Regions from separate parts of the Bacillus tequilensis genome, predicted to be linked through region 2. Evidence: riboswitches for the same ligand, from Rfam matches in the RefSeq annotation. Region 2 holds a riboswitch; the other holds the start of a gene.
The links. A riboswitch is a leader RNA that binds a small molecule or an ion and turns the genes downstream of it on or off. The one in region 2 is predicted to bind lysine.

Region 1: it holds a riboswitch for lysine, as region 2 does, so the genes downstream of both, G4P54_RS14555 (aspartate kinase) here and G4P54_RS17145 (amino acid permease) in region 2, are expected to answer to the same signal.

The regions. Positions count from the first base shown of each region.
Region 1 covers NZ_CP048852.1:2,714,974-2,731,099, forward strand. The annotation lists gene G4P54_RS14480 (YsnF/AvaK domain-containing protein) at 1-13, shown strand, start outside; gene G4P54_RS14485 (Kelch repeat-containing protein) at 264-1,523, opposite strand; tRNA gene G4P54_RS14490 (tRNA-Arg) at 1,828-1,901, opposite strand; gene G4P54_RS14495 (metallophosphoesterase) at 2,031-2,540, opposite strand; gene G4P54_RS14500 (XTP/dITP diphosphatase) at 2,555-3,151, opposite strand; gene rph (ribonuclease PH) at 3,163-3,900, opposite strand; gene gerM (spore germination protein GerM) at 4,012-5,112, opposite strand; gene racE (glutamate racemase) at 5,227-6,045, opposite strand; gene G4P54_RS14520 (MarR family winged helix-turn-helix transcriptional regulator) at 6,053-6,493, opposite strand; gene gerE (spore germination transcription factor GerE) at 6,728-6,952, opposite strand; gene G4P54_RS14530 (acyl-CoA thioesterase) at 7,063-7,512, opposite strand; gene sdhB (succinate dehydrogenase iron-sulfur subunit) at 7,572-8,333, opposite strand; gene sdhA (succinate dehydrogenase flavoprotein subunit) at 8,336-10,096, opposite strand; gene sdhC (succinate dehydrogenase cytochrome B558) at 10,130-10,738, opposite strand; gene G4P54_RS14550 (YslB family protein) at 11,028-11,474, shown strand; gene G4P54_RS14555 (aspartate kinase) at 11,517-12,746, opposite strand; lysine riboswitch at 12,873-13,052, opposite strand; gene uvrC (excinuclease ABC subunit UvrC) at 13,117-14,889, opposite strand; gene trxA (thioredoxin) at 15,024-15,338, opposite strand; gene abfB (alpha-L-arabinofuranosidase AbfB) at 15,663-16,126, opposite strand, start outside.
Region 2 covers NZ_CP048852.1:3,227,653-3,243,778, forward strand. The annotation lists gene G4P54_RS17120 (efflux RND transporter periplasmic adaptor subunit) at 1-548, opposite strand, end outside; gene G4P54_RS17125 (ABC transporter ATP-binding protein) at 720-1,529, opposite strand; gene G4P54_RS17130 (FecCD family ABC transporter permease) at 1,545-2,555, opposite strand; gene G4P54_RS17135 (FecCD family ABC transporter permease) at 2,555-3,601, opposite strand; gene G4P54_RS17140 (iron-hydroxamate ABC transporter substrate-binding protein) at 3,805-4,752, shown strand; gene G4P54_RS17145 (amino acid permease) at 4,967-6,376, opposite strand; lysine riboswitch at 6,480-6,659, opposite strand; gene sspJ (small acid-soluble spore protein SspJ) at 6,779-6,916, opposite strand; gene G4P54_RS17155 (metal-dependent hydrolase) at 7,082-7,564, shown strand; gene G4P54_RS17160 (LTA synthase family protein) at 7,662-9,515, shown strand; gene G4P54_RS17165 (substrate-binding domain-containing protein) at 9,543-10,469, opposite strand; gene modA (molybdate ABC transporter substrate-binding protein) at 10,576-11,358, shown strand; gene modB (molybdate ABC transporter permease subunit) at 11,330-12,019, shown strand; gene pgoN (glyoxal/methylglyoxal reductase) at 12,049-12,879, opposite strand; gene yvgO (stress response protein YvgO) at 13,100-13,585, shown strand; gene G4P54_RS17190 (Na+/H+ antiporter) at 13,629-15,641, opposite strand; gene cysI (assimilatory sulfite reductase (NADPH) hemoprotein subunit) at 15,877-16,126, opposite strand, start outside.

The DNA of each region.
Region 1 (16,126 bases), 510 kb from region 2:
AAATAATAAATAAATGTTATTATGTAGAAGGCTGACTTGAATATATATTTTCAAAGTCAGCCTTCTTATTTTTAAGGTGTTAACATAAACTTCGATCAAAAAGTAATGACGAGATAGGAAACCAATAGAAATTTATTTGAAACTGATGTATTTAAACAGTGTGATTACGATAGAATCAACTACCTTAATAGGGATTTCACAGACTTCCTCCGAAAACCTTCAAAAAAACCATCCAGACTGTACTGAATGGTTTTTTAACCCGTTTAATTTTTGTATTTATTCACTTCATACATCAAAATATTTTTAAACACTACATAGTCCTTTTTACTTTCGAAAGGTCCTTTATTGTTGTCATGCTCATCTATTACATAAAATCCTGGTCCCTCTCCCGCATCATGCTCCTTATACCATTTGAGGAATCCATTAACTTCAATCATGGATAACTGATACTCTTTTTGCAAGCCGTTGACCATTGTGATGACGAGGAGAGCTTCTCCATCATCAGATACAGTTTCATCATCCGGTTTTGTTCCGTTACCGTCGTCTGTTTCTGGATCTGAAGTATTCCCAGTTTCTTTAATCGTATATTTTTCTACAGAGCTAAAGGCATTGCTGTGCGTCAAGCTTTTTGGCGCCCCACCAACAGTATACAGCTCATTATTGATCGATACCGTCCCTGCCCCTGCGCGAGCATACTGGATTTTTTCTTCCATAGTGCTTACTTTATTCGATGCAGGGTCATACACTTGGACGTTATTAGTAGTTGTAGTAGATGCTGAAAGAAATCCTCCAATTATGTAAATTTTTCCATTTGAAACAGCAGCAGAAGTATACCATAGAAAATTTACTAAATCCACTTTCCTCTCCCAAGAGTCTTTCGACGGATTATATTCATAAATATTTTTTTCACCTGAGGATGCGCCGCCACCGATGTAATAAATTTTCCCGTCCACAACAGCTGAAGCAGCGGCTCTTAAATTGCTAGGTTGGTTTGCTTTATTTGTCCATGTTTTTGATACAGTATCATAAGCAAAATGTCTAGATACAGATGTATACTGTTGTGTCATGAGGTATATTGTATTATCAATGGCTACTGCTGTGCCCAAAAAGCTTTTTTTCGGCACATCAACTCCTTCTTCCCATGAATCAGTTGTAGTATCATAAATAAATAATTTTGAAGAATCTTGAGTCGAGCTAGTATTATTTCCGCCCATGACATAAATTTTATCTTTTATAACAGCAACTGCTGATCCTGCTAAGTTTATAGGCATATCTGCTTTTTTTGACCATGTATTTTTCTGAGAATCATATACAAATGTAGTATTTGTAGCTACTCTATTTTGACCGAATCCACCAATAACATAAATCTTATTTCCAACAACAGCTGTTGCTGCATGGCTTCTTGGTTCAGGTAAATCAGCCTGACTCACCCACCCTTTTTCTTCTGCTTCTGCATTCGCTTGATAAAAAGGATTCATAATTGCACAAAGAGTAAACGCAAACAACAGTATCACTTTTTTCAAAAATATCACTCCTTATATAAAATTAGTCAATCTCTTGAATATATCGTCTTTTCATATAAAAGTTTAACAACCAATTTTTTACAAATGTATAAATCCCAAAATCTAAAATCGAAGAACTTTCTTCATGACTTAACCATTTAAACTGCTCTATTTTCTTCTAACCAAGATTCATGAAGGATTCATGAAAAATTGTCTCTTTTTTAAACACTTTTTTAGTAGCATTATAAATTCCTTCTCATTGATTTTCAGAATCCATACAAAAAAAAGTCTCAAACCCCAATTTATGGTTCGAGACTTTTTGGTACGTCCCAGGAGAGATTCGAACTCCCGACCGACGGCTTAGAAGGCCGTTGCTCTATCCAGCTGAGCTACTGGGACATGTTTTGTTTTTTCATTTTCGCATCAACTATCAGCGACAAGATTTATTATATATGGGATGCAACAATAAGTCAACGGTTTTTTAGAATTTTTTTCATGAGGAAGAAAATTTTCTTCCTCATGACATTTTCATAGTGTGACCCGGTTTTGCAGATCCTCAATTTCATTGCCTGCTTGGTCGTAAAAGCGCACTGTCGCAGCATCATTTTCTAGTGTCAGTATAGCATAGCTTTCTGTCCTGCGCACCCTCGGGAGCCGGATGCTGCCTGGATTAATCATCAGTTTTCCGCGCAGCACTTCGCTTCCCGCGATGTGCGAATGCCCGAAACAGATAATATCCGCTCCGAGCTCCTCTGCACGATAGTATACGTTTAACAAGGTCTGTTTTATACCGTGAAGGTGGCCGTGCGTGACCAGTATCTTTTTTGAACCGACAGTCAGAAGAAGCTCGTCCTTAAAATCGCCGGTAAAATCGCAGTTGCCTTTTACAACCGCATAAGGCTCCAATGCAGGATGCCCCGTTTCAAGCTCAGAGTCCCCGCAATGAATCATGAGATCAACTTCTGCTTCATGGCGTTTCGCGATGGTTTGGAGTTCTTCTTCAAGCCCATGGCTGTCACTGATAATCAGCACGTTCATCTACAAGCTCCCCCTTATGCCTCCAAAAGCTTAGACAGCTTTTTAAGCGCATCAGCCCTATGGCTGATTTTATTTTTTTCATCACTTGTCAGTTCGGCCATTGTTTTATCTTTATCTTTCACGATAAAGATTGGGTCATAGCCAAAGCCGCATTCTCCTCTCGGTTCTTCAGCAATATACCCTTCAACATGGCCTTCGACTGTTTTTGTTTCCTCTCCCGGGATACTTACAGCCAGCGCGCAGCGAAAACGGGCGGTGCGCTGTTCTTTTTCGATCCCTTTCAGCTCGCTGAGCACTTTCTCGATATTTGCCTGGTCATCTTTCTGTTCCCCTGCATAGCGGGCGGAATAAACGCCGGGTCTTCCGCCAAGATTATCGATGGACAGACCGGAGTCATCAGCAATCACCATTTTGTTCACTGCTTTTGCCACAGCCTCTGCTTTGAGAATCGCATTTTCTTCAAACGTATGGCCTGTCTCTTCAATTTCTTCTGTGAATCCAATTTCAGCTAACGATTTGACATCGTAGCCTTTTGGCTCAAGGATTTCTTTAAATTCCTTCACTTTTCCCCGATTATGTGTCGCAATGATTGCTTCTTTCATGATAATCAAGCCTTTCTGTCTTATTTCAGTTCTGGCAGAGAATCACCGAGCACTTCTTTTTGCTTGTCAATCAGCTCTTGAATTCCTTTTTCCGCAAGGCCGAGAAGGCCGTTCAGATCCTCCCTTGAAAAAGTCGCCTCTTCCCCGGTTCCCTGAAGTTCCACAAAACGGCCGCTGCCGGTCATGATGACATTCATATCAACTTCAGCGGAAGAATCTTCTTCATAATTTAAATCTAACAAAATTCCCTGTTCTTTATCAATTCCGACAGAGATCGCAGCAAGAAAATCAGTGATCGGATTTGTCTTGATTGTGCCCGCTTTCACAAGCTTGCCAACCGCAATCGCCATCGCAAGAAATGCTCCTGTAATAGAAGCGGTTCTTGTTCCGCCATCTGCCTGAATGACATCACAGTCAATCCAAATCGTCCGTTCCCCAAGCTTTTCTAAATCTACAACTGCCCGAAGCGCGCGGCCGATCAGACGCTGAATCTCCATTGTTCTTCCTGAAATTTTCCCCTTCGAAGATTCTCTGATTGTTCTTTGGTTTGTGGCCCGCGGCAGCATGCTGTATTCAGCTGTAATCCAGCCTTTTCCTCCGCCCCGCAAAAACGGCGGCACGCGGTCCTCAACAGACGCGTTGCAAATTACTTTTGTATTTCCCGCTGTTATTAGAACAGAACCTTCCGGATGGCTGATAAAATCCAAATCGAATGTGATTGGACGCAGCTCATCATGTTGTCTTCCGTCATGTCTCATGTTTTACCTCCGATTGTATGTACATAAACCAATTTTGTCCCGGAAATTGAATAAAGAAAGAGGCAGCCGGAACGCTAACCTCTTTCTTTCTAGTATATCAAAAATCCCAATTTAAAAACTACCTGTATTCACTTGAGAAGGTCTAGAGACTGGTTTTGTGAGCTTTTCGCCTTTTTCGTTTACGAGCTCTGACTTCCCGTTCACTTTAACAGAGACACTTTTTACATCCGGCTGCTCCGTTAATGTCAGCACAATGCTGTTCAGCACTTCTGAAGAAATCATTTTCGTCTTTTCATCGGCGCTCCCGAATATAGATTGATTGAAGTTTAACGTCACGCGCCCGTCTTTCATTTTCGGTTTGCTGACCAGCTTTACATCTCCACTGAAGTCTGTTAAGAGCCCGCTCACCTTGCTTGGGCCTTTAGCAAGTTCATTGATCGCTGCGGAAATATCATCTGTTTCCGAATTGTCAATTCGTTTTGTCACCGGCACGTAGTACTCACTATTCTCGTTTTCCGCCAAATAATAGACAGTGAGCGGATGTGTTGCAGTGAGGTCATTCACGCCGGATGTTTCCATGTTAATCCCGTCTTTACGGCTTAAATCATCTGAGATCGGCGTGCCGCCTACAGGCATCTCCTTCAGTTCATGGCCATTAATTCTCAGCTTTACTTTGTCTATCGAACTGAATTGCGTCAGCGTCCATGTCACAGATTGAACAATCTTCTGTTCGTCTTCCTTCTTATAATTTTTGAATTCATTAGAGAAATCAGCTATTGCCGTCCCATCTTTTTTGATGTCTACGTTAACGGTTGTATCAGCCGGCAATACGGCTCTGAAGCCATTCGGAAGAATTTCTGACACAGGCCCGCCTTGAACCAGATATTCAAGCGCCTGCTTGGCCGTGCTTTCACTTTTCGGAAGAGGCAGCGTTTGCGCGACGACATACCCGTTTTTATCAATGAGATAAAGCTCCCTCATGACTGCAGATGAGGCTTGATCTGCTTTGGCGGTATCGCTTTTTTCACTTTTTGTTTTATCCGCAGCTGTTGTATTTGAATCGGCCCCCGCTTCATCGTTCACGTATGTAACGTCTTGAGGCGGATCAATTTCCTCGGCTGCCTTATCAGATTGAAATAAACCGCATCCGGATAATAGCAAGGCAGAGGTGAGACAAGCGGCACCAATGACTGCAGGTCCTTTTTTCAGCATACTTTTCCCTCCTAAGGCTGTTTGTACTATTATGTATACGAGCCTATTTAGGAAATAGACCGAAGAATTCCGGCAAAACAGAAAAAACCCGCAACATGCCGTTGCGGGGAAAAACTATCTTCTAATCGGTTCTTGCAATGAGATGCCTTCCACATGGCCCACTTCATGGCCGAACCAGTCATCTGCGATTTTCGCAAACTGATCGCGTGCTCCTGTTGTCAGGAACTGATGATCCGGGGCAATCAGAGACTGGTTCAGCAGTCCTTTATATGAGAGAATCGTGCTGACTTCCCGGGCTGTTTCATCTCCGGACGAAATAATGTTTACGTGCTCTCCCATATACCGCTGAATCGGTTCTTTTAAAATAGGATAGTGGGTGCAGCCTAAAATCAGTGAATCAATCGATGTGTCTTTTAATGGATACAGCGATGTTTTGACAATCTCGTCTGCTGTTTTGTCGAGAAACTTCCCGCTTTCCACAAAAGGCACAAGCAGCGGACAGGCAAGATTCTCAACCTTCAGGTCAGGATTTAATGCCAAAAGCGCTTCTTCGTAGGCATTGCTCTTAATCGTATTCTCTGTGCCGATAACACCGATATGCTGATTCTCCGTCACTTTTATCGCTGCTCTCGCACCCGGCTGGATTACTCCGACCACAGGGATGCCGACGCTGCGGCGGATGTCTTCCAATGCAATCGCTGTTGCTGTGTTGCAGGCGATCACGAGCATTTTGATATGATGGTTTTCGAGTAAATAATTCGTCAGCTCCCACGTATATTGAAGAACTTCTTCCTCAGGGCGCGGCCCGTATGGACACCGTTTTGTATCCCCAACGTAGATAATATTTTCTTTTGGTAGCTGTCTCATGATTTCCTTTGCAACGGTTAAACCGCCAACCCCGGAATCAATGACTCCAATTGGTTGTTCCAACAAAATCGCCTCATTTTCTCTTCATTTCATGCTGCAGTTTCATCAATGATTTTTCGAAGATGGCTATTTCTTCATCTGTAAACGTTTCGAACATATCACGCAGATATTCCTGCCTTTTCGTAATGACCTCTTGGATAATCCGTTCTCCTTCAGGCAGCAGGTGTATCCGGACAACACGTCTGTCCGCCGGATCCTTGACCCGCTCGACAAGCTCATTTTTTTGCATGCGGTCGATTAAGTCCGTTGTCGTGCTGCACGCCAGATACATTTTGCCAGATAGTTCGCCAATTGTCATATCCCCTAGTTCAAAAAGCCATTGCAGGCCGACAAATTGCGGCGGCGTAATCGCATATTGGTTAAGGATCTCTCGTCCTTTTTGCTTGATGATCGCGGCAATGTGGCGGAGTGACTTTTCAATATCCGCAACATGCTCCAAAGGTTTTGATGTCATTTGTCCATCCCTCACTCAAGGATCTCTTACGCACAAAAGCGTTCCGTGTCTATTTTCCTTCTTTTTTGAAGAAAATGCAAGACTCGCGGGAGAGAAATAGAGGACTTTAGTCAAACAACATCAAATCGTTTATGCCTTGCCATCCAAATTTTGCACAGCATTCCAAATATGGTTTCGAACATGACAAACAGCAATAACCGGCTCCTTCCTGAAAAGAAGGAATACCGGCAAGGATTAAAGCTCTAGCTCACCCATTCTAAGAAGCTCAACAACGGCTTGCGAACGCCCTTTCACACCCAATTTCTGCATGGCATTTGAAATATGGTTTCGAACGGTTTTCTCACTGATAAATAGCTCGCTTGCAATCTCCTTTGTTGTCTTATCTTGAACGAGCAATTCGAACACTTCTCTTTCTCTTTTCGTTAGCAGCGGCTTCGATTGAAATTCTTTCTCCTTCAAGTATTGTAACCCTCCTTGCTAAGGTGAGAGCGAATCAGAAACGAATGGGTTTTGATATAGTCAAGATATCTTATGTAAGAAGGGCACAGGAGGTGACGTCTACAAAAGAATTAGTTCAATCGTGTATGAAGAAGGATTTCTTTCTCCTCACTCGTCCAGCTGACAGCCTTGCCGCTTTCCTTTGAGACTTGGACCATCACTACAGCTCCGGTAAAGCAGGGCTCGCCATTGCGGTTCTCTCCGAAATAATGCAGGGTAAGAGATGAACTGCCGACCGCGCTTGTTTTTACATAAATGCGCAGCTCTTCATATGGCATGACTTGGCGCAAATAATCGCATTGCTGGCTTGCCACGACTGTCATGGTCTGTTTGCTTTCATTCATCATGTTCAGCTTTTTAAAATAAGAAATCCGCGCCTCCTCAAAATATATGAAAGGGATTACATTATTCATATGACCGAACATGTCCGTCTCGGAAAATCGCACGGCTACTTCAATAAAAAAAGAAAAGGATGTTTTCCATTCTTGAAAAGTCAGATCAATATAAGCGGGAAGCTTCATCTTTATTCATCTCCTTATTGTTAAAAAAACCTCTCCCATGCGGAAGAGGTTTTTTCTTCTTATACTCTGTCGCTTCCGAAGAAATTGCGGAACGCTTGTAAGTTTGTATCTCTGTTTAAGGCTGCAATCGAAGTGGTGAGCGGGATGCCTTTCGGACATGATTGAACGCAGTTTTGCGAGTTGCCGCAATCTGCAAGGCCGCCTTCATCCATCAGTGCTTCTAATCGGTCAGATTTGTTCATGGCGCCAGTCGGATGTGCGTTAAACAAGCGAACTTGAGACATCGGTGCCGGCCCCATGAATTTCGATTTGCTGTTCACATTCGGGCAGGCTTCAAGGCAGACGCCGCACGTCATGCATTTTGATAATTCATATGCCCATTGGCGGCGTTTTTCCGGCATTCTCGGTCCCGGTCCTAAATCGTACGTGCCGTCAATCGGTATCCACGCTTTTACTTTTTTCAATGAATCAAACATTCTGCTTCGGTCAACCTGTAAATCACGCACGACCGGAAATGTTTTCATTGGTTTTAAACGGATCGGCTGTTCAAGCTGGTCGATAAGTGCCGTACAAGACTGGCGGGGCTTCCCGTTTATGACCATTGAACATGCGCCGCATACTTCTTCAAGACAGTTCATATCCCATGTGACTGGGGTTGTCTTTTCACCTTTCGCGTTAACCGGATTCCGGCGAATTTCCATCAGAGCGGAAATGACGTTCAGGTTCGGGCGGTATGGAACCTCAAATTCCTCATCGTAAGGCGTGCTGTCAGCTGTATCTTGACGTGTGATAATAAATCGTATGGTTTTTTGTTCACTCATGATTATTTCGCCACCTTCTTCTTCGAGTAATCCCGTTTCCGAGGCGTTATCAGTGATACATCGACATCCTGATACTCAAATTCCGGCGCTTCATACGGGCTTACATGTTTAGCCATTGTGGTTTTGAGCCATTCATCATCATTACGTTCAGGATAATCCGGTTTATAATGGGCGCCCCGGCTTTCATTGCGGTTGTAAGCGCCAAGGGTAATCACCCTAGCAAGCTGAAGCATATTCGAGAACTGGCGCGTGAACATCGCTCCCTGATTGCTCCATTTTGTCGTGTCATTGATGTTGATCTTTTTAAAGCGTTCCATTAATTCCTGGATTTTGTCATCCGTTTTCAAAAGCTTGTCATTATGGCGGACAACCGTGACGTTGGCCGTCATCCACTCACCGAGCTCTCTGTGAAGAACATAGGCATTTTCGGTCCCGTCCATCGCCATCATCTCAGCCCATTTTTCTTCTTCTTTTTTGACGTGAGCGTCGAATAAAGAGGAAGACATGTCTTCAGCTGAAGATTCTAAGCCGTTTACATATTTCACTGCATTCGGTCCGGCCACCATTCCTCCGTAAATCGCAGAAAGCAGGGAGTTTGCTCCCAAACGGTTGCCGCCGTGCATGGAGTAATCACATTCCCCAGCTGCAAACAGTCCCGGGATGTTTGTCATTTGATCATAATCCACCCATAAACCGCCCATAGAGTAATGGACCGCCGGGAAGATTTTCATCGGAAGCTTCCGCGGGTCGTCTCCCATGAATTTCTCATAAATCTCAATGATGCCGCCAAGCTTAATATCAAGCTCTTTCGGATCTTTATGAGACAGATCGAGATACACCATGTTTTCGCCATTGATGCCGAGCTTCTGGTTCACACACACATCAAATATTTCACGTGTCGCGATATCACGCGGCACCAGATTTCCATAAGCCGGGTATTTTTCCTCAAGGAAATACCACGGTTTACCGTCTTTATATGTCCACACGCGTCCGCCTTCACCGCGCGCTGATTCACTCATCAGCCTTAGTTTGTCATCGCCAGGTATGGCTGTCGGGTGAATTTGAATGAATTCTCCGTTTGCATAATACGCTCCCTGCTGATAAACGATTGACGCAGCAGATCCTGTATTAATCATGGAGTTAGTCGATTTCCCAAAAATGATTCCCGGTCCGCCCGTCGCCATAATGACAGCGTCAGAACGGAAGGATTCAATTTGCATGTTTGTCAGGTTTTGCGCCACAATTCCGCGGCAGGTTCTGTCATCATCCAATACGGCGCCAAGGAATTCCCAGCCTTCGTATTTTGTGACTAATCCCGCAACTTCGTATCTGCGCACTTGCTCGTCCAGTGCGTAAAGCAGCTGCTGTCCCGTCGTCGCACCCGCATAGGCTGTTCTGTGATGCTGTGTACCCCCGAATCGGCGGAAATCCAGCAGCCCTTCAGGCGTCCGGTTAAACATGACGCCCATCCGGTCTAGTAAGTGGATGATAGAAGGTGCCGCTTCACACATCGCTTTGACCGGCGGCTGGTTGGCCAGAAAGTCGCCTCCGTATACAGTGTCATCAAAATGTTCCCACGGAGAGTCACCTTCCCCTTTTGTATTGACCGCTCCGTTTATGCCGCCTTGGGCACAAACCGAATGAGAACGTTTGACAGGAACGATGGAAAACAGCTTAACCGCCATTCCTGATTCCGCTGCTTTAATTGTCGCCATAAGGCCCGCAAGACCCCCGCCGACTACGATAATGCTTGATTGACTCATGATAGCCCCTCTCCCTCTGTTAATCTAGTACTCTTATACAAATGCAAAAATCGCTTTTAAGCCTACGTAAGACAGTGCAACAAAAATAATCAGCGTAACGTACGTCGAAATTCTTTGAGAACGAGGCGTTACCGTGATGCCCCATGTAACAGCGAAAGACCATAAACCGTTCGAGAAGTGGAAAATTGTCGATAAAACACCGACAATGTAAAAGCCAAGCATAGCCGGAGAGCTCAAAATATTCGCCATCATGTCGAAATTAACCTCAGCGCCCATTTGTGCGGCAATACGGGTTTCCCACACGTGCCAGCTGACAAAAATGAGGGTGATAATACCGGTTACACGCTGCAGGACGAAGAGCCAGTTTCTCATATAGCTGTATTGGCCTGCGTTATTTTTTGCAGTAAACGCTATGTACACACCATAAACTGCATGATAAATTAATGGTAGAAAGATAATGAAAATTTCCAAGGCATACCTGAAAGGCAGACTATCCATAAAATGAGCAGCATTATTGAATGCTTCAGCGCCCCTTGCGGCAAACTGGTTGACGACTAAATGCTGAATAAGAAAGATGCCGACCGGTATGACACCAAGCAAGGAATGCAATCTTCGAAAATAAAACTCTCTGTTCCCAGACATTACTTTACCCCCTGTTTGATAAGTGCGAAATGTGCTAAATTTCTTCCCCCACTTCTTTCAATTGTAAGCACTTTATTAAGATTTATTGACAATTTCATTTTACTCCTCCCTCAAAAGGGCGTCAAGAAAACGCGTACATAAATTGCAATTTTCCGAATTGATTAGTTGATTGAAAAATTTTATTTTATTAATATATGTTTCTGCTTAATTTTTCATTAGAATTACAGGATCATTCTGTAATCCTCCCCCCTGTTTGAGCTATAATATACGAAGGAGAGGGGAGACAGATATGAAGTCTAAATATGAAGCATCTATTGACAGCCTTAAAGAAATTGAAATGAACGCTTATGCCTACGAACTAATACGAGAGATCGTTCTCCCAGATATGCTTGGCCAAGATTACTCTTCCATGATGTATTGGGCAGGAAAACATCTCGCCCGTAAGTTTCCTCTTGAATCATGGGAGGAATTTCCGGCCTTCTTTGAAGAAGCGGGCTGGGGAACCCTCACCAACGTAAGCACTAAAAAACAGGAGCTTGAATTTGAACTTGAAGGGCCGATCATTTCCAACCGGCTGAAATATCAGAAAGAGCCTTGCTTTCAGCTTGAGGCTGGTTTTATCGCTGAACAAATTCAATTGATGAATGAGCAGATTGCAGAATCATACGAACAAGTGAAAAAGAGAGCCGATAAAGTGGTTCTGACTGTGAAATGGGATATGAAAGACCCAGTGTAAACAAAAAGGCGGTGACTGCATAGTCCCGCCTTTTTGATGTCATTACACAGCTGAAGGGTGTTTTGAAAGCTCAAATGCATCGTGCAGCGCTTCGACCGCTTTCACCATGTCATTTTCGCTTACAACGGTTGACACTTTGATTTCAGATGTACTGACCATTTTAATTAAAATGTTCTTTTCCGCAAGTACAGCAAACATTTCAGCCGCTACACCAGGATTTGATACCATGCCAGACCCGACAATGGATACTTTAGCCAATTTGCTTTCCGTCTCGATTTTCTCGAATTCAAGCGCGCCTTTGTATTCTTCAAGCACTGCAACGGTTTGGTCTGCGTCTTCTGTTTTGACAGAGAAGGAAATTCCGGTATGGTTGTCTCCGGTTTGCGTTTGGATAATGATATCAACGTTAATGTTTCTTTTGGCCAGTGTTGTAAAAATGGTAGACAACGTTGTCAGGCCGCCCGTCAGCCCGTAAATGGTTACCCTTGTGATTTGATCTTCAAACGCAATGCCTCTGACAATTAAATTTTGCTCCATGGATGATTCCTCCTCAATTAATGTTCCCGCTTCTGGTTCTGTACTTGAACGCACTTCTAACGGCACTTGGTAATTCTTCGCGAATTCAACGGCTCTCGGATGGAGGACGCCGGCGCCTAAATTGGCAAGCTCAAGCATTTCATCGTATGAGATGCCGGCAAGCTTTCTCGCTGATTTCACATAGCGCGGATCAGTTGTAAACACTCCGGGCACGTCCGTGTATATGTCACATTTATCCGCTTTTAATGCGGCAGCCAAAGCGACTGCTGTTGTGTCTGAACCGCCCCGGCCCAGTGTCGTGATTTCAGAGTCCTCTGTCATGCCTTGGAATCCTGCGACAATGACAATCTTTCCTTCTTCAAGCTGGTCTGCTAAAGCCGAAGTGTCGATATCTGTAATTCTGGCGTTTCCGTGAACGGCTTCCGTGCGGATTCCCGCCTGCCAGCCAGTGTAAGACACAGCGTCATAGCCTTTTTCCTGCAGCGCCATTGAAAGCAGGGAAATGGTGACCTGCTCGCCTGTCGCCAGCAGCATGTCCATTTCGCGTTTGCTCGGCTCGCTAGAAATTGCTTTTGCAAGGCTGACCAATTCGTCAGTGGATTTTCCCATAGCCGAAACGACAACAACGACTTGATGGCCCTTCTGTTTTTCTGCAATCGCGCGGTTTGCTGCGTTTTGGATTTTTTCGACCGAGCCGACGGAAGTACCTCCGAATTTTTGTATGATAAGACCCATGTATTACCACCCTTTACATTTTGGTTCGTGCGGGTGAGAAGAAAGAGCGCTTTGTCCACAATAAAAAAAGCAATGAGAGGAAATGCTCTCATTGCTTATCAAGTAATCATCATGAATGATTATGAACAACGAGATAGCCCTCCAAGAAAATGATTTCTTGACAGCCTTACATTTATTCAATGCACGGCCAGCAAATAATTCCGATGGGGTTTTATTTGCTTCGGCGACGCTCCCCTTTCAGCCTTTTTCACAGAATCCATCTTTCTCCAAAGGCTTACTCTTGAAGTTCGCACCTCTATCTTCACCATATAACACGATCTAACTATGAAATTAGTTCACATTTTATCAGATCTTATTCAAAAGGACAATATTATTTTTGTAATTTGTCGTAAAGCAGCTGAGCCGCCGCTTGGGGAACACCTGCTTTTTGAATGTCCTCAATGCTTGCTTCCTTCATTTTTTTAACGGAACCGAAATGCTTTAACAGCATTTTCTTTCTTTTCTCGCCGATACCGGGGATGTCGTCCAACACGGATTGAAACGCGCTTTTTCCGCGGATTTGCCTGTGAAAGCTGATTGCAAACCGGTGCACTTCGTCCTGAATGCGCTGCAGCAGGTAAAACTCCTGGCTGTTTCGTTCCAAATACACTGTCTCCAACGGCTCCCCGATGAGTAAATTTGAGGTTTTGTGCTTTTCATCTTTCGCTAAACCGGCAATTGGGATATCCAAGCCGAGTTCGTTTTCAATGACATCTCTTGCGGCGTTGATCTGTCCTTTTCCTCCGTCAATGATAATCAGATCGGGCAGCGGCAGGTTTTCGCGAAGCACTCTCGTATAGCGTCTTCTGACCACCTCTCTCATTGATCCGTAATCATCCGGCCCTGTAACGGTTTTGATTTTATATTTGCGGTATTCCTTTTTGTACGGTTTGCCGTCCATAAACACGATCATCGCGGAAACCGGATTTGTCCCTTGTATGTTTGAGTTATCAAATGCTTCAATTCTGTGAGGCGTATAAATATTCAACGCTTCACCGAGTTTCTGCACAGCCCCAATGGAACGTTCCTCATCCCGCTCGATTAAGGAGAATTTTTCTTTCAGTGCGATTTTCGCGTTTTTATGGGCCAGCATGAGCAGTTCTTTTTTCGCGCCTTTCTTCGGCTGGTGAACGTTTGTTTCCAGCAGCTGTTCAATCATAGATTGATCTACGCTGTCAGGCACTAGTATTTCCTTAGGAAGGAAATGGTTGTTTTTTGAATAGAACTGCCCGATGAACGTAAGGAACTCCTCATCTGCTTCCTGATAGAGAGGAAACATGCTGACATCTCGTTCTATAAGCTTTCCTTGGCGGATGAAAAAGACCTGTACGCACATCCAGCCCTTATCATACGCATAGGCGAATACGTCACGGTCGACTAAATCGTTCATCGTCATTTTTTGTTTTTCCATCGTTGATTCAATATAGGCGATTTGATCACGAAGCTCCTTTGCCCGCTCAAACTCAAGATTCTCGGCAGCTTCATGCATTTTCTCTTCAAGCTCTTTTTTGACCTCATTATAGCCGCCCTTTAAGAAACGGGTTATGCCCTCAACCAGCTCTCTGTTCGTCTCTTCGGAAATGTCCTTAACACACGGAGCGAGACATTGGCCGAGATGATAGTAAAGGCACACTCTGTCCGGCAGCTTGGAGCATTTTCTGAGAGGATACAGACGGTCGAGCAGTTTTTTTGTTTCCCTTGCGGCCTGTACATTCGGGTACGGCCCGAAATAGCGCCCTTTGTCTTTTTTGACATTGCGGGTGACGATCAGCCTTGGGTGACGTTCATGGGTGAGTTTTATGAAAGGATAGGTTTTGTCGTCTTTGAGCATGACATTGTATTTTGGATCATGCTTTTTGATTAGGTTCATTTCTAAAATCAGCGCTTCAAGATTGGAGGACGTCACGATATATTCAAAATCCTCGATTTCCGTCACAAGCCTTTGTGTTTTCGCGTCGTGAGAACCGGTGAAATAGGAGCGCACTCTGTTTTTCAGCACTTTTGCTTTTCCTACGTAGATTACAGTCTGCTGCCGGTCCTTCATGAGATAACACCCCGGCTGATCGGGAAGGAGGGCTAGTTTTTCTTTTAGTTGTTTGTTCATATGGTACCCTTCCTTATGTTTTAATCCTATGTTTCCAGTTTAACACGAACGTTTGTTTTTCTCTATGTTCACGATTGGCGAATAAAAAAAAGCGATCCCTCAATCGGAATCGCTCTGGCTTAAGCAGCCGAAACTTAAAGATGTTTGTTTACAAGCTCTTGAAGCGCTTCTTTCGGTTTGAAGCCGACAGAAGTTTCAACAACTTCTCCGTCTTTTAACACAAGAAGTGTCGGGATGCTCATAACGCCGTATTTTCCGGCTGTTTCTTGGTTTTCGTCCACATCGATTTTTACGATTTTCAGTTTGTCTCCCATTTCTTGATCCATTTCTTCAAGAACAGGTGCAATCATTTTGCAAGGTCCGCACCAAGGAGCCCAGAAGTCTGCCAGTACGACGCCTTCGCTTGTTTCAGCTGAGAAAGATTGATCAGTTGCTTTTACGATAGCCATTATTGAATTCCTCCAATTGTGAAATGATGATTTTTAGTATAGCATCTCCCATTCGTTCACGCTATTTTAATGCTTACAAATTATTTTTTCCTGGTCACAATCGGTTTACTCATGTTTATTAGGATTGAATGGGATATGTAAGCGTTATTAAAACACAAATCTGATTATGGCCCCGATCACTACAATAGCCCCGATGATCATCAGAATGGTACGAAGCATAGGATAACATCTCCTCTTCACTGTCATTTACCTTTACCATGCCCTCCCGGAGCTGTTTTAAAACATGAAAAAGAGCACCGGCATGAAGCTCCGGCGCCCGCGCGATTAAGAATCCGCCCGCACTGTGAGTAAAACAACCGACATGGGCGGCAGCTTTACTTTCAGTTTGTTTTTTTGAAGCGTATATCGGCTGAAAGGTTCCGGTTTGACGTGATGAGGATCGTCAAACGTGTTATGCGCATTCATTTTTTCTGCCGTGAGTATGACGCCAGATTGGTCCGTTATCTTGTGAAGGCCTCTCAGCTCGATTTCAGCCTCCGCTTTGTTTTGATGATCGATGTTGCAGATCGTGATGTTGATATCGCCTTCTGGATGTTTCGATGCCGAAATGCTGATTTGCGGCAGCGTTTCCCCTTTCCATTCGTAGTCAGCAGACGTTGTTTCAGTCTCTAAAAGTGAAGCGTCCTGGTGTACCTTAAACATATCAAATACATGGTATGTCGGTGTCAAAAGCATCCGCTCTCCCTCAGTCAAAATCATCGCTTGAAGAACGTTGACCGTTTGGGCGA
Region 2 (16,126 bases):
TTGTTTTTTGTCAGGGCAGCCAGCTCTTTTTGATGCTGCTTCAGCTCAAGCTGGCTCGTTTTCAAATCGAAATTGGCCTGATCAAGCTCATCTTGAAGCTGTGATTTCTCCTCTTTTCCGGCCGCCTTCAGCTTCTTTTCCGTTTCCGTTATTGATGTTTGCAAACGGCTGATTTGCAGATTTGTCATTTCGATTTGCAAATTGGCTTGCTCAGTCTCGTCGGAATGATCCTCACCCTCATACTCAAAAAGCTTATCGCCCTTTTTAACCTGGTCGCCTTCTTTGACATATGTTTTTTTAATGCTGCCTTTTTCCGGATCAATATATACCTTCTGCTGTTTCTCAGGCTCAACCTTTCCGGAAAACGTTTGGCCAGATTCTGATTCTCCTCCCATGTACACAGCTACCGACTCGGCATAAGGCTCCGATGTTACGGCAACTTGGTTCATGTGAGTAAAAAAGGTAAAACCGACGGCTCCGATCCCAGCCAATACAAGCACACCGGCACATATTGCACCGCCAATAAGCCATTTTTTCTTCTTGGACACCACGATCTCCTCTTTCTGTAAAATATGTAATATTTACGAAACATTCTACCGATATTATCTATTAATTCAAAAAGACTTTCAATCTATTTCTTGAAATAATGGAACCAAATAGTAAAATTGTATTTTCGCAGACAAAAATAAAAAAATCCCGGCTCTGAACCGGGATTTTTCTTACACAGAAACTAGCGTTTTGTCATTTTTAATCAGGTCATAAGTCAAACATACAGGTTTATTTGTACGCGGATCAGTCACAATCTCGGCATCAATCTGAAATACCTGCTTCAGAATGTCCGGTGTCATGACCTCCAGTGCGGTGCCTTCCTTGATGACCGTGCCTTTTTTGAGTGCGATCATATAATGAGAAAAACGGGCCGCATGGTTAAGGTCATGAATGACCATTAATATCGTCCGCCCCTGCTCTTTGTTGAGTCTGTCAAGCAGCTGCAGAATTTCAAGCTGGTGGGCGAGATCAAGATACGTTGTAGGTTCATCCAGCAGCAGCAGCTCAGTCCCTTGCGCAAGCGCCATGGCTATCCATACACGCTGACGCTGTCCGCCTGAAAGTGCCTCAATCGGCCGTTCAGCGAATTCGGCCATGCCTGTTTCTTCAAGCGCCCATTTGATAATCCGGCGATCTTCATCATGTAATCTGCCAAATCCTGATTGATGCGGAAACCTGCCGTACGACACCAATTCAGACACAGTTAAACCGTTCGGCGCTTCAGGTGTCTGCGGAAGAATCGCCATATCTTTCGCAATGTCCTTTGTAGACATTTTATGAATGGCTTTGCCGTTTAAATAGACGGCGCCTGTATGCGAACGCATGATTCTCGACATTGTTTTTAAAATCGTTGATTTCCCGCAGCCGTTCGGGCCAATTAAGGTGGTGATTTTCCCTTTAGGAATCGAAATATTTAAATCCTCAACAATCACCCTGTCGCCATAACCAATTCCAAGCTGATCGGTTGTTAATGAATGCATATTCGGCCCCCTCCTCTAATTCGTTTTCATCAATAAATATATAAAGTAAGGCGCACCTAACACGGAAATGACAAGCCCGACCGGAATTTCTGACGGTGCCAATACATTCCTCGCAAGCGTATCAGCGAGCAAAAACAGAAATGCGCCAATGAAGGCGGAGACCGGTATCAGCGTCTGGTGACGAGGTCCAGTAAGCCTTCTTGCCACGTGGGGCGCAATCAATCCTAGAAACGCGATGCCCCCTGCAGCTGCCACACATGAAGCGGCAAGAGTGACCGCTGCCAGAAGAAGAATCCGTCTTTCCCTTTCAACAGCAGTGCCCAGCCCTGTCGCTAATTGGTCTCCAAGCTGCAAAATATTCAAATAGCGTGCCTTATATAAAGTAAACGGCAGCAAGATCACAATCCAAGGGAGGATCGCCCAGATCATATTCCAGTTTGCCCCCCAGATCGAGCCGGATATCCAAACCGCAGCTTGCATAAAATCATGAGGGTCCATCTTGAGCTGAAAAATCAGCAGCAGGGCGTTAAATCCGGCATTCACGCCAATGCCGACTAAAATCAGCCGAATCGGTGTCACGCCTTTCTTCCAAGCCAGAAGATAGATCAGAAATGCGGCGAGGATTGCGCCTGCCAAAGCACTGAATGGCAGCATAAATGTTCCGAAAAAACCGAGATCTGAAGCTGATCCTTGAAAAAAGTAAATGAAAAGCACAACTGCTAGTGAGCCGCCGGCGTTAATTCCGAGAATACCCGGTTCAGCCAGATCATTTTGAGACACGCTTTGCAAAATGGCTCCGGCAACAGCGATCCCTGCCCCAACGAGCAAGGAAAGGATGATTCGGGGCAGCCTGAACTCAAATAAAACCAGTTCATCACGCGCCGTTCCTTGGCCGAAGAAGACCTGAAGCGTTTTAAGCGGCGCAATTTTGATAACGCCCGCATTCAAGCTGATAAAAAAGACCAGCACGATGAGCAGAAAGGTTACAGCCATCACAACGAGCGGTTTTTTTGTTTTTGTTTTCATTACAGCCCTCTCCTTTCACGGCGTGCCAAATAAAAGAAAAAGGGAACGCCGATGAGAGAGGTCAGCGCGCCGACAGGCGTTTCAAAGGGCGCGTTTACAAGTCTTGCCGCAATATCAGCAAACACAAGCAGAACAGCGCCAAGCACCGCCGAGCAAGGAATGATCCAGCGATAATCCACACCGACTAAAAACCGGGTAATATGGGGAATGATCAGTCCGATAAATGCGATGGTGCCGGCAATTGATACCGCAGCTCCCGTCAAAATCACAACGACAAGCATGCCAACTGCCTTCACCGCTGATGTATATTGTCCAAGCCCTTTCGCCAGCTCGTCACCGAGACTCAGCACTGTCACCGACCGGGCGATGATAAAAGCAAGCGTTAAACCGACAGCCCCTGCGAGAAGCAAAAGGTGGACACCCGACCATTTCACACCCGCTACACCGCCTGCGTACCAAAAGCTGATATCCTGAGCGACATCAAAGCGAATTGCAACAGCGGTTGAAACCCCCGTAAAGAAATAAGTGACTGCTGTTCCCGCGAGCGCAAGCTTTACAGGCGTAAGTCCGCCTCTTGCAAACATGCCGATGCCCATTACCGTTGATGCCCCCAGCCCAGCTCCTGCAAAGGACCATAGTACAAGCCCCATCGCAGAAAGCCCTGGAAAAAAGGCAAATGCAATCGAGATGGCAAACGCGGAGCCAGATGTAACGCCCATAATCGAAGGCTCTGCCAAAGGATTTCTCGTCATCCCCTGCATAATCGCCCCCGACACTGCTAATAAAGCGCCGACAAGCGCGGCTGCAGCCGTTCTCGGCAGCCGAAGGTCGTGTATGATTTGGTGGGACGTTTCAGTCGGCTGAAAATGAAAAATGGCGTCCCATATGGTGCGCAAATGAATATCTGCTGCACCGAGAGATATGGATAAAAGCGCGCCAAAGCCTAGCAAGCATATCCCTGCAATAAGGACGATGACCGCGCTATATGACCTTGACGTCCATTGGATGTCTTCTGATGTAGTCTGGCTATATTTCTTATGACTCAACAGCCGTACTTCCTTTCCGATAATGATAATGATTATCAATTGTTGTTCCAGTATATCACTTTTTTCTGCTGATGTAATAGATCGTTTTGAACAAAAATGAGAATATCATCGCAAAAATATCATGCCAACTAACACTCTCGATGGTATAATTATATTGATAATGATTCTCTTTATCATCATTTTTCAGAAAGAAGGTATGAGATATGACCCCTATATACAAGAAAATCGGAGCCGCGTTTTTTGCCCTGCTATTGATTGCAGCGCTGGCAGCCTGCGGGAATAACTCAGAAAGCAAAGGCTCTTCCTCTAGCTCAAAAGGCGAAGGAACCTTTACATACAAGGCTGAAAACGGGAATGTAAAAATCCCTAAGCATCCTAAACGGGTGGTTGTCATGGCGGACGGCTACTACGGCTACTTCAAAACACTGGGCATCAACGTCGTCGGTGCGCCTGAGAATGTATTTAAAAATCCTTACTATAAAGGAAAAACAGACGGTGTCACAAACATCGGAGACGGCACTTCCGTTGAAAAAGTCATTGATTTGAACCCTGATTTGATTATCGTCTGGACAACCCAAGGCGCTGATATTAAAAAGCTTGAAAAGATCGCGCCGACCGTCGCGGTAAAATACGATAAGCTCAACAACATCGAACAGCTGAAAGAATTCGCAAAAATGACGGGAACCGAAGATAAAGCCGAAAAATGGCTGGCTGAGTGGGATAAAAAAGTTGCGGCAGCTAAAACAAACATCAAAAAAGCCGTCGGTGACAAAACCATTTCCATCATGCAATCGAACGGAAAAGACATTTACGTATTCGGTAAAGATTTCGGAAGAGGCGGAAGCATTATTTACAAAGATCTCGGCCTGCAGGCCACAAAGCTCACAAAAGAAAAAGCCATTGACCAGGGCCCTGGATATACAAGTATTTCATTAGAAAAGCTCCCTGACTTCGCCGGGGATTATATTTTCGCAGGCCCATGGCAATCAGGCGGTGATGATGGCGGCGTATTTGACAGCTCTATTTGGAAGAACCTTAGCGCCGTTAAAAATGGCCATGTCTATAAGATTGACCCGATTGGCTTCTATTTCACAGACCCGATTTCATTAGAAGGCCAACTGAAGTTTATTACGGAAAGCTTAACAAAATAAACCGAAAAGCCGCATAGACTATTCATATGGAGCTGTCTCATCAGCAGATCGATACATGCGCTTTCGGTATTCATCTTAGCGCTCATTCTGTTTGATTTGCCGGAAAGGCTGAAAAAACATTTTTGCGTATGCGATTATCTATTTCAGCTTTTCTGTCAGCCATTGTTATTTCAATAAAAAAGACACCTGGCAAAGCTCAGGTGTCTTTTTTGTTTTATGCTTGTTTTTCTTTCTGGAACTTTTTAATCACAAATGGATAAACGATCAAGCCGACAAAGAATAAACCGATGCCGAGAATAAATGTTGTTAAATCCGCTGTGCCTGTTACGATAACAAACAAGGAGTATACACATGCTAAAATCGCAATCAATCCGTCTTTTAGACGGGAGCCTTTCAGCTGGTCATACGTTTCGCCCTTGATCACAAGCTTCAAGCTGTAGATCGCTGATACCAAATACGGAATGAGATACGCAAGCGTTGCCGCTGTCGTTAAAAATGTAAATGCGTCACTTATTGTCCGGGAAATAACCGAGAAAATGAAGACCTGTGACATCACATTTGTAATCACTAATGCGTTAACCGGGCTTCCTTTTTTATTCGTTTTCGCAAAGAATGCCGGGAAATCTCCTGCTTTAGCAGCTTGGTATGGAACCTCAGAGCCAAGCAAAATCCAGCCGAGCATCGTTCCGAATAAGCAAAGGATAGCCAAAAGCGCCATAATTACGCTTCCCGCGTTTCCAACAATCGCATACAGTACATCAACGAACGGTTTTTCAGAGCCGACAAGCTTATCATGCGGCAGAACACCCATCGTAATTAAAGTGACAATAATATAAATGCTTAAGGCAATCAGCAGCCCGGTAATTGTCGCACGTTTCACATCACGCTGAGAACGCGCACGGCCGGATAGGATTACCGCCGATTCAATTCCGACAAACGCCCACAGTGTAGAAATCGCGGCGTTATGCACCTGGCCGCCAATTCCAATGCTTGTGCCGTTTTCTCCTTGAATCGGGAAATAAAAATGACCGAATAATGCCGTTTGAAACACAAACAACCCAGCAACGATAAAGAAGACAAAGCCTAGTACTTTAGAAAGCGTTGTGACAAAGTTCAATTTACTTGCACCGTTAATGCTTGCAACAAGAATCGTGTGCGTTCCCCATAACAAGATCGTACATACTGCAAACGTCAGCAATTGGCCGAGTGTCACCTCTTGCCCGCCGATCGAAAACATTTCACGTTTATCAACCAAAATCGGGAAGAACGAAGTCAAGTAACCGGCGAGACTCGTAATGATCGCCACGTTACTGATCCAGCTCGCCACCCAGTAGCCCCACACCATTGTGAAACCGGCGGCGTTCCCTTTCTTCGGATCAGCGAACAGCGCTCTTGCATAACTTTGCGGCCCCGCTGTCAGCTCAGGCTTGCGAATGGACAAATGCCCGAAAACAAGTGCAATCATCAGCACGCCGGCACCTGTCAAAAGCCAGGCGGATATAGCGCCGAACGGACTCGCGATTGAAGCAAGCGAGCTCGGCAAGGAGAAAATTCCTGATCCAACCATATTTCCAACGACAAACGCCGTTAATAACCAAAAACCCCATTTTTTCGTCTGTTCCATTTCAGTACCTCCATGATTCTTTGTACGGACCAGACCCCGAGATCATATAAACGCAAAAAAAGCCTGAACAAAAGTCCATGCTTAAAGAAACACACACCCTTGATCTCCGGATAGCCCTCCGCGAAAAAGCACGCGGCAGTCCTGCACTTATTCAGATACAGTCCCAGCATAGAGAAGGATCGGCTTTCTCCACACTTCGGCGCTGATGCCTTTTACACATGTTTAACAGCTCCTGTCAGCCTGGCATGTGTGACTCATCATCCGCGCAACCTCTACCTCACTGAGAAAGAGTGAGGATTTAAATATTCAGTTACTCCCAGAAGGTTATCAAAGAAAGAATGATCTGTCAAAGGGAACAGATGGAAAATACGGATAGAGCAAGGCCCTATCCGCATGTGGTTATCAATTATTTTTCTTTTTTTGCACAGCTTCTTGAAGCGGATCATCTTTTAGGGCTGAACCAGCATCTTCAAGAGCTCCTTGGATTACGTTTTTTTCTTTATCAGAACGTTTTCCTTTTTCTTTATTAAAGAAACCCATTCGAATCACCTCTTTTAGAAAATAGGTACATGTTTAAGATGCCTTTTTCCTTTAAAAATTATGCACGACATTTTTATCATCAAAAGTCCTGTTGATCAAACATACATTCTCTTGATATATTTGTAATTCAGAGATTTTTGCAAAAGATAAAAGGAGAAGCGTGAAATGACTGGAAAAACACACATCATGGGAGGCATCGCTTCTTGTACGGCAGCGGCTTATTATTATGGATTTGATCCAGTGCTTATGGCTGCGTCAGGCGCGGTTGGGGCTTTGATACCCGATATCTGCCATACGCAAAGCAAAATAGGGAGAAGATTTCCTATTTTATCGAAAGTGGTCAGCTCTGTTTTTGGCCACCGAACTTTTACACACAGCCTGCTGTTTCTGCTCATTATGTTTTTGATCACAACAACATATATTCCAAATCAAAACATATCCACCGGGCTGATGATCGGAATGGCGAGCCATTTGATTCTCGACGCTTGGACGGTGAACGGCATTAAATTATTGTTCCCTTCAACGATCCGCGTACGGCTCCCCTTATATATGAAGACAGGCAGTTTTTCTGAGCAGCTGGTGCTGGCCGGCCTGACAATCGCTTCATGTTATTATTTTTATATGCTGTTCCATGCACGCATGTTTTAAACATGAATGCGAATACTTGTCTGAACGGGCTGTTTTTAGTAGGTTTACATAAGAAGCATTTCATGCAGATGATCAAGAAACGTGAGGGGTCATATTGATGAAAGGAACCTTTTTTCACAATCAGCGGTTTTTATGTTTTTCGATCGTATTGATGTGGATCAAAACATATGCGATCTATAAACTCGGTTTTGATTTGCAGACCGATTCTCTGTTAGAAGAAGTGATGCTGCTGATCAATCCGCTCAGCTTTATCCTTCCTTTATTCGGGATCGGCCTGCTTTTGAAAGAAAACAAGCAGCAGGTCTTTTTGCTGATTGCCAATTTGGTTCTGACGGTCATCTTGATCTCCAACACGATTTTTTACGGCTTTTATATCGATTTTATCACCATCCCGGTTTTGTTTCAGGCCAGTAATATGAGCGATATGGGCAGCAGTGTAAAAGAGCTGTTCAATCCTCTGTTTATCGCCCTGTTTGCGGATTTGTTTTTTCTTTTATGGCTTGCCCGAAAAGAGAGACACCCGCGGACAAAAGCCGCCCCCCGCACGATCAAACGGTATTATGCAGTTTCCTGCGGCATGATTTTATGCACTTTGGCACTTGCTGAAGTACAGCAGCCGAAGCTTTTGGCACATTCCTTCGACAGGGAAATGCTCGTCAAAAGCATCGGTCTGTTTCAGTTCCATCTCTACGATACGATTTCTCAGACTGTTAATATGAGCGCGAAAGCATTCGCAGATGAAGACAGCATGACTGCGGTTAAAAACTACACAGAGGCCGATTACAGCAAGCCTGACCAAAGCAAATTCGGGCTGGCAAAGGGGCGCAATGTCATCTTTGTGACGCTTGAATCGACCCAAAGCTTTGTCCTGAATGAAAAGGTAAACGGAAAAGAAATTACCCCGTTTATGAACGATCTGATCAAAAAAAGCTATTTCTTTGATTATTTCTATCAGCAAACTGAACAAGGCAAAACATCTGATTCAGAATTCATCGTCGCTAACTCGCTGTATCCTTCCCTTAGCGGAGCCGTCTTTTTCACGAAAAGCGACCATCAATTTCACACGATGTACAAATCGCTCAAGCAACATGATTATTATTCAGCCGTCTTTCACGCCAACCATAAAACATTTTGGAACAGAGATGTGATGTACGATACATTTGGGATTGACCGTTTTTTTGATGTTGATGATTTCCATGTCACTCCCGGCACATCGACAAACTGGGGCTTAAAGGATAAGGAATTTTTAGAGCAGGCCGCCGGAAAGCTGAAAAGCCTGCCGCAGCCGTTCTACAGCAGTTTCATCACGTTAACGAATCATTTTCCGTTTGAGATTGATGAAAAGGATCAGCTCATAGATGAATTTGATTCAAGCAGCAACCTGTTAAACCGCTATGTGACCACGGTGCGCTACGAAGATGAGGCATTGAAGCATTTCATCAAAAAACTGAAGGACGAAGGCTTATACGACAATTCGATGATTGTATTTATGGGAGATCATTACGGGATTTCAGAAGCCCATAACGAGGCGATGGCCGAGTTTTTAGGAAAAAAAGAAATCACGCCGTATGACAACATTCAGCTCCAGCGCGTGCCGTTGATTATACATATCCCGGGAATAACAGATCAAAAGCCGGAAATCATCTCTGATGCCGGAGGACAGGTCGATGTCAGGCCGACACTGATGCATCTGCTCGGCATTGATACAAAAGGCGATGTTCAATTCGGCAATGATTTGCTGTCAAATGACCGCACCCCATTCGCCGTGCTGAGAAACGGCAGCTTTATTACGAACGACTATGTATACACAAAAAACACGTGCTACAGCCAAAAAACAGGCGAAGTGCTGGAAGATCAGGATGCGTGTATTCCTTTTAAGGAGAAAGCAAACGAAGAACTGTCTCTCTCTGATAAAATTTTAAACGGTGACCTGTTTAGGTTTTCTGAATAAAAGAATCCCTCTTTCCAGAGGGATTTTTTACGTTTCCAGCAGCACTTTGCCTGTCAGCCTTGTTTGATAGCCATTTAAATGAGACAGATTCGCTTTATATTCCTCGGAGTTCAAGATCTCCTTCACAGCCTTCAGCAGCTGTTCATGTTTTTTCAAAACGACGATATCATATTGTTCATCAATGAGCGGGATAAAATCTACACTGCCCATATGTGCAGCGTGCTGCGCTCCAATACCCGCGTCAGCCTGTCCGCTTGAGACTTGTGAGGCGACAGCGTAATGATCGGTCACAATGTCGCTGTATCCCATTACATCAGCCGAATTCACACCAAGCAAGCCAAGCTGTTCATCAAGGAGCACTCTTGCGCCAGAACCTTTTTCTCTGTTGATGATTCGGATATCAGTTCTTTTTAAGTCTTCCCAGCCTTGAATGTTTTTCGGATTCCCTTTTTGCACATACAGTCCTGCTTTGCGAAGAACGGCGTTGATGAGACAAAATGGTTCGCCTGACAAAATCCGTTTTACATAAGGTGCATTATATTGGCCCGTTTCCGCATCGTACAAATGCAGGCTGACAATGTCGCATCTGCCTTGAAACATATCAATCAGGCTGTTTAAGCTTCCTTTATATTTGCGGAGCGGCGTCTCCTGAATGGCATTCTCCAAATGCTTGCTGAGCAGATCCATCGAAATGTCCTGTCCGCTGATCATGACATTCGATCTGCCGTCTGTCTCCGCCTCCTGCCGCTTTCTCGGCTCTTCAGCAGCAGCAATAGGCTGAGACATTCTCATATTCGTCTTATATTGCTTTAAATCTTCGTCGTCCACACGCATTTGCCTGCCGACACGGTAAGCAGGCAGCACGCCTTTTTTAATCAGATCATAAACAGTCAGCTTTGATACCTTCAGCAAACCTGCAACTTCTTCTATCGTATAGGAAGAGGTTTCATTCATCATCATCACTCTCCTATTTCATTATACCTTTTCAATGCAAAAGAACCCACATAAACCAAACATAATCAGTTATAATTAGTTATAACTAATTATAAGGGGTGCAATCATGTTTAGAAAGTATTCCATGTTAACAGCAGCCTTAACCGCTTTTCTGCTTGCAGCAGGCTGCTCTGCAAACCAATCCTCAACAGATAGCGAGAAACAAGTAACGTTAACCATCTCAGCTGCCGCCAGCGCCCAAGATGCGCTTGAGGAAATCCAAAAGAATTTTGAAAAAGAACATCAAAACATGACAATCCAAGACAACTATGGCTCATCCGGCGCCTTGCAAAAGCAGATTTCACAAGGAGCAGGAGCAGATCTGTTCTTCTCAGCCGCTGAGGATAAATTTCAAAAGCTGGTGGATGACGGGGATATCGCAAAAAAAGACAGCACTGATTTAGTCGGCAATGAAATTGTGCTGATCGTACCGAAAAACGAAGATTCGCCTGTGACTGGCTTCAGCAATCTGGCTGATTCAGAAAAAATCGCCCTCGGCACGCCGGAATCCGTACCGGCGGGGGCCTATGGGAAAGAATCGCTGACAAAGCTGTCTCTATGGGACAAAGTGAAGGATAAGATCGTTTACGGGAAAGACGTTCGCCAAGTTCTTTCTTATGTTGAAACCGGCAATGTAGACGCAGGCGTTGTTTATAAAACTGATGCACTGATTTCTAAAAAGGTCAACATCATTGACGAGGCAAAAGCAGATACACACAGCCCGATTGTCTATCCGTTAGGGATTGTAAAAGATACAAAACACCGTAAGGAAGCGAAGGAATTTTACGATTACCTGCAATCTGATGAAGCAATGAAAGTATTTGAGAAATATGGCTTTACTGCCAAGTAGCATAAGCGCTTCAGAGTTTTTCACACCTGTTATGCTTTCCTTTCAGGTGGCGGCAGCTGCCGGTATTGCTGTCATTATTCTCGGCACATTGGCTGGAGCATGGATGTCCCGGGCATCATTTTTCGGAAAAACGGTGCTCGAAACATTTTTTATGCTTCCGCTCGTTCTTCCGCCTACAGTTGTCGGTTTTATCTTGATTGTTATATTCGGAAAGCACAGTTTCATCGGACAAGCGATTGAATGGCTCTTTCAGCAGCCTGTCATTTTCACTTGGTGGGCCGCTGTGATCGCCTCGGCTGTTGTGGCTTTTCCGCTTATGTATCAATCAGCCAAAACCGGATTTGCTGACATTGATCCCGATATACAGGGCGCGGCCATGGTAGACGGCGCAAGCAGGTGGAAGGTATTTATCTATATTTCCGTCCCGCTCGCCTATCCTTCATTGCTGACCGGAAGCATCCTCAGCCTCGCGCGGGCGCTCGGAGAATTTGGCGCAACACTGATGTTTGCAGGGAACATCCCCGGTGTTACGCAAACGCTGCCGACGGCTATTTACGTCGCATTGGATTCCGGCAACAATACCCTTGCCTGGGCGTGGGTCGTCTGTATTGTTGTCATATCCTTTGTGATGCTGTTATTTATTCAGAAAAAGACACACTAAAAAAACTCCCCTGTACGGGGAGTTTTTAATTAAAACAAGAGTTCGTCCGGATCTGGACCGACACGCTCATCTTTATTTAACGCGTCGATTTTGTCCATGTCTTCCTGAGACAATTCGAAATCAAAAATATCAGCGTTTTCGATAATGCGGTGTTCTTTAATGGATTTTGGAATTGTGATCACTTCGTGCTGAAGATCCCAACGCAAGATGACTTGAGCCACAGATTTATTGTGTTTTTCTGCAATCTGTGCAATCACTTCGTTATCCAAAAGCTGTCCCTGCATAAGCGGAGACCATGCTTCCATTTGGATGCCGTTCGCTTTGCAGTAATCTCTTACTTCTTTTTGTGTGAGACGAGGGTGAAATTCCACTTGGTTCACCATCGGTTTGATTTCGGCATCCTTCAACAGCTCTTCCAAATGATGAACCTGGAAGTTGCTGACACCGATGGCGCGGATTTTGCCGTCTTTATACAGCTTTTCTAGCGCGCGCCACGTATCTTTATATTTATCCTTGCCAGGCCAGTGAATTAAATAGAGATCTAAGTAATCAAGCTGAAGTCTTTCCAGGCTTTTTTCAAAGGCAGCAAGCGTTGTTTCATAGCCTTGATCTTCATTCCATACTTTTGATGTAATGAACAGCTCTTCTCTTGCCACACCGGATTCTTTAATCCCGATGCCAACGCCTTCTTCATTTTGGTAGACAGCCGCTGTATCGATGCTGCGATAGCCGTTTTTAATCGCCGCTTTCACTGATTCAGTCGCTTCACTTCCGTTTTCTACTTTAAAAACACCAAGGCCGAACCAAGGCATTTCCACTCCGTTATGTAGCTTTACAGTATCTTTTAAACTTTTTGGCACTTGAACATCCACCCTTTCATTGAAATGTAAGCATTTTATATTATCTCACACTCCTTCAAGCCGATACCAATAATACGCTTAAAGCCCTCTTGTGCTGCTTTTTTCACAGCACATGCAAACCGACGTACTATTTTTTTCCTATTTTAACAAAATTGAGATTAAGAAGAAAATAAGCAGGGTAATCGATGGGTGTAACCAAAAAAACAAAGGAGGAAACAACTTGAAACGTATTCGTATCCCAATGACACTTGCGCTTGGTGCCGCTTTGACCATTGCCCCTCTATCCTTTGCTTCCGCTGAAGAAAAACCAGCTCCAAAGATCTCGCAGACCACAACAGCCCGAGCATCTGCGACTGAGGTCGGTCTCAATGTAGACCTTGATGTGCTTGGCATCGCCAATCAGATTTCCGACGCCATTAAATCCGCACAGAACCGAGATGGGTTTGTGAAAAACCTCATGGAGTCTTCCTTCTACGCGTCCGGCCAAAAATACAACGTCATGGTGTTTAATTTGAGCCAGGAATATGAGGATCACTTAAACGGTGTGCAATTTTACGGCTCAGCCGTTTATGACGGCATTACGTACGGCATTTGGGTATTTGAAGACGGAACCTTTACAAACAAAGGGGATGGCGGCTGGATCAACTGGGCCTTCAGAGGCTGGTTCGACCGGGATGGCAGCACCGTCGAATTTCATCGTCCTTAATAAGAAAAAAGCTGGCGTTTTGGCGCCAGCTTTTTTCCTGCATCTATTCGCCGCCTTCAAGCATGGCGGCTTCTACATCATTAATGTATTGGCGAAGCTCATGGGAGATGTCCCTGGATATTTCCCGCTCCTCAAAGAGCGTTTGAATTTCGTTTCTGATCGCCTGTACAGCCTTCAGCTTCACTTCCAGCTTCTGATTTTCAAAATGGGCGTTTGATTTCAGCTCATGATAGCTGTGCTCCAGCCTGAAAATTAACTGTCTATAAAACGAAATGGCAGATACAAACACTTCTTTATGTTCTTCCGTCTTATGTTTTTCCAAGTATTCTATCGCTGCTTTCGCCGTTTTCACTCTCGTTGCCCGTATCAATCCAACTTCATTTAAAATCGACATCTCCGGCTTTTTATGTTCGCCGAAGAAGATCCAATACATCAGCCGCTTGAGCCTTGTTTTTGATAATCCGACTTTAAACGGGTTGGCATACAAAAGTTCCAATTCATTAAATCGTTCTTGCAGCGCATTTGCCGTTTCTTCCGGAATATCTCCCCGCTCCAGCATTTTCATCAGTGCCTCTTGCTCAGCCTTAACCCCTTGCGCACGAATCTTTCGCTCATGTTTTTTGATACGATTAGTCGATGTATATTGCTGAAAACGAAGATTTTTCATTTTTTCATTGTATTCAGCTATGACCGCAAGAGAGGCCGTTTTGTTCGTCTCATTCATATCCTCTTTAATCGTTTGGAGAGCTGTTTTGATCAATTTACGTCTCGCCGTCAGCAGCTTCTTATTTCGTTCCTCGTCCTCTTCTTCTTTTTCAGTCAGAATCGGCAGGACAACGGCGGCAATGACAAGGGTGCATAAAATGACGCCGGCTGCTAAAAAGAGAATCAGATTTCTTTCCGGAAACGGTGTGCCGTCTTCCAGAAAATACGGAATAGAGAAAGAACCCGCAAGCGTTACTGCTCCACGCACACCGGAAATCGAAATTAACAGCGTCGAACGAAGCCCCGGTTTATAGATGTTTTGATCCTTATTAAAGAACCACTTGCCGTTCCAGAAGAACAGCACCCACAGAAATCTGAGGAGCATTAACGTAAATGTAATGACTAGGATATAACCGATCACCTTCATGTTGCTGATGGCGGTGTCGTTAAAAATGACAGAAATGACGTCCGGAATCTGGGTCCCGAGGATTACGAAAACCAGACCATTCAAAATAAATAAAATAATGTTCCACGTACTTGATGAGACGATTTGCAGTTTGACCATCGTTGATTCCAGACGATCCTGTTCAACCGCATGGGTGATCCCTCCAGCCACAACGGCTAAAATGCCCGAAACGCCAATTTCTTCCGCTCCCAAATAAATCACGAACGGTGTCAGAATTTGAATCAGCATATGCATCGTGACATCCTGCATACCAAGACGGCGCAGTAAGAGACGAAAACGAATAATCAAGAACGAAATGACAACCCCGCACAGCAAGCCTCCGAGAGAAATAAAGACAAAGCTGACGGCCGCATGCGCTAATGAAAATGCACCGGTCACAGCTGCCGCAATCGCAAATTTAAAGGCCACCAGACCTGATGCGTCATTCATCAGCCCCTCCCCTTCAAGCAGGCGAAGAATTCCTTTTGGCATTTTCACTCTTCCTGATAATGCGCTGACAGCGACGACATCAGTCGGTGAAAGAATGGCCGCAAGTCCAAATGCCGCTGCCAGCGGAATACCAGGAATCATCCAGTGAATCGTGTAGCCTCCAACAATCACAGTCGCAAATACAAGACCGAGTGCAAGCAATAAAATCGGGGCTCTTAAATTCCAAAGCTCCGCCCGCGGTGTCCTCTTTCCATCATTAAATAGAAGAGGCGCGATAAACAGAACAAAAAACAATTCGGTGTTTAATTCAAAATGAAGCCCCTGTGGAAACGAGGCTGCTACTATTCCAAGCGCCACTTGAATCAGAGGCACCGGAATAAATGGAATAAAACGGTTCACGATATTGGATATCGCAATAATCGTTAATAAAACAAGAACAACTAAAAATATGTCCAAATGCATGACCTCCTTCGTTGTTGTGTTTGTAGTGCCCATGGATCTGCTTGTGTAAAAGAAGCGGAGGCTGGGATGGCCTTTCATGCCGAATGTGATTCGCTATACTTATCTTCTTTTATAGTACCCTTTTTAGGGTATTATTTCTCATGATATGCTCATAGTGAACTTTTTTGCCGCAGAGCAAATTACAGAAAAAAGAGACAGGGAGCTATTCCCTGCCTCTCGACTTACTGTATCAATTATGAAAATTCGTGCCATCAGTCGTTGCTTTCATGATACCGGCTCGGATGACAAAGTCACCGAAGTGCTCGCCTTCCTCGCGTTCTTTCGCATAGCGGGAAAGAAGGACGCGCAGCTCGCTTAAAATCTCTGCTTCACCGATGTTTTCACGGTACATTTTGCTTAAACGGCTTCCATCAAATGCCGCGCCTAGATACATGTTATATTTGCCCGGCGCCTTTCCGATAAATCCGATCTCACCGAGC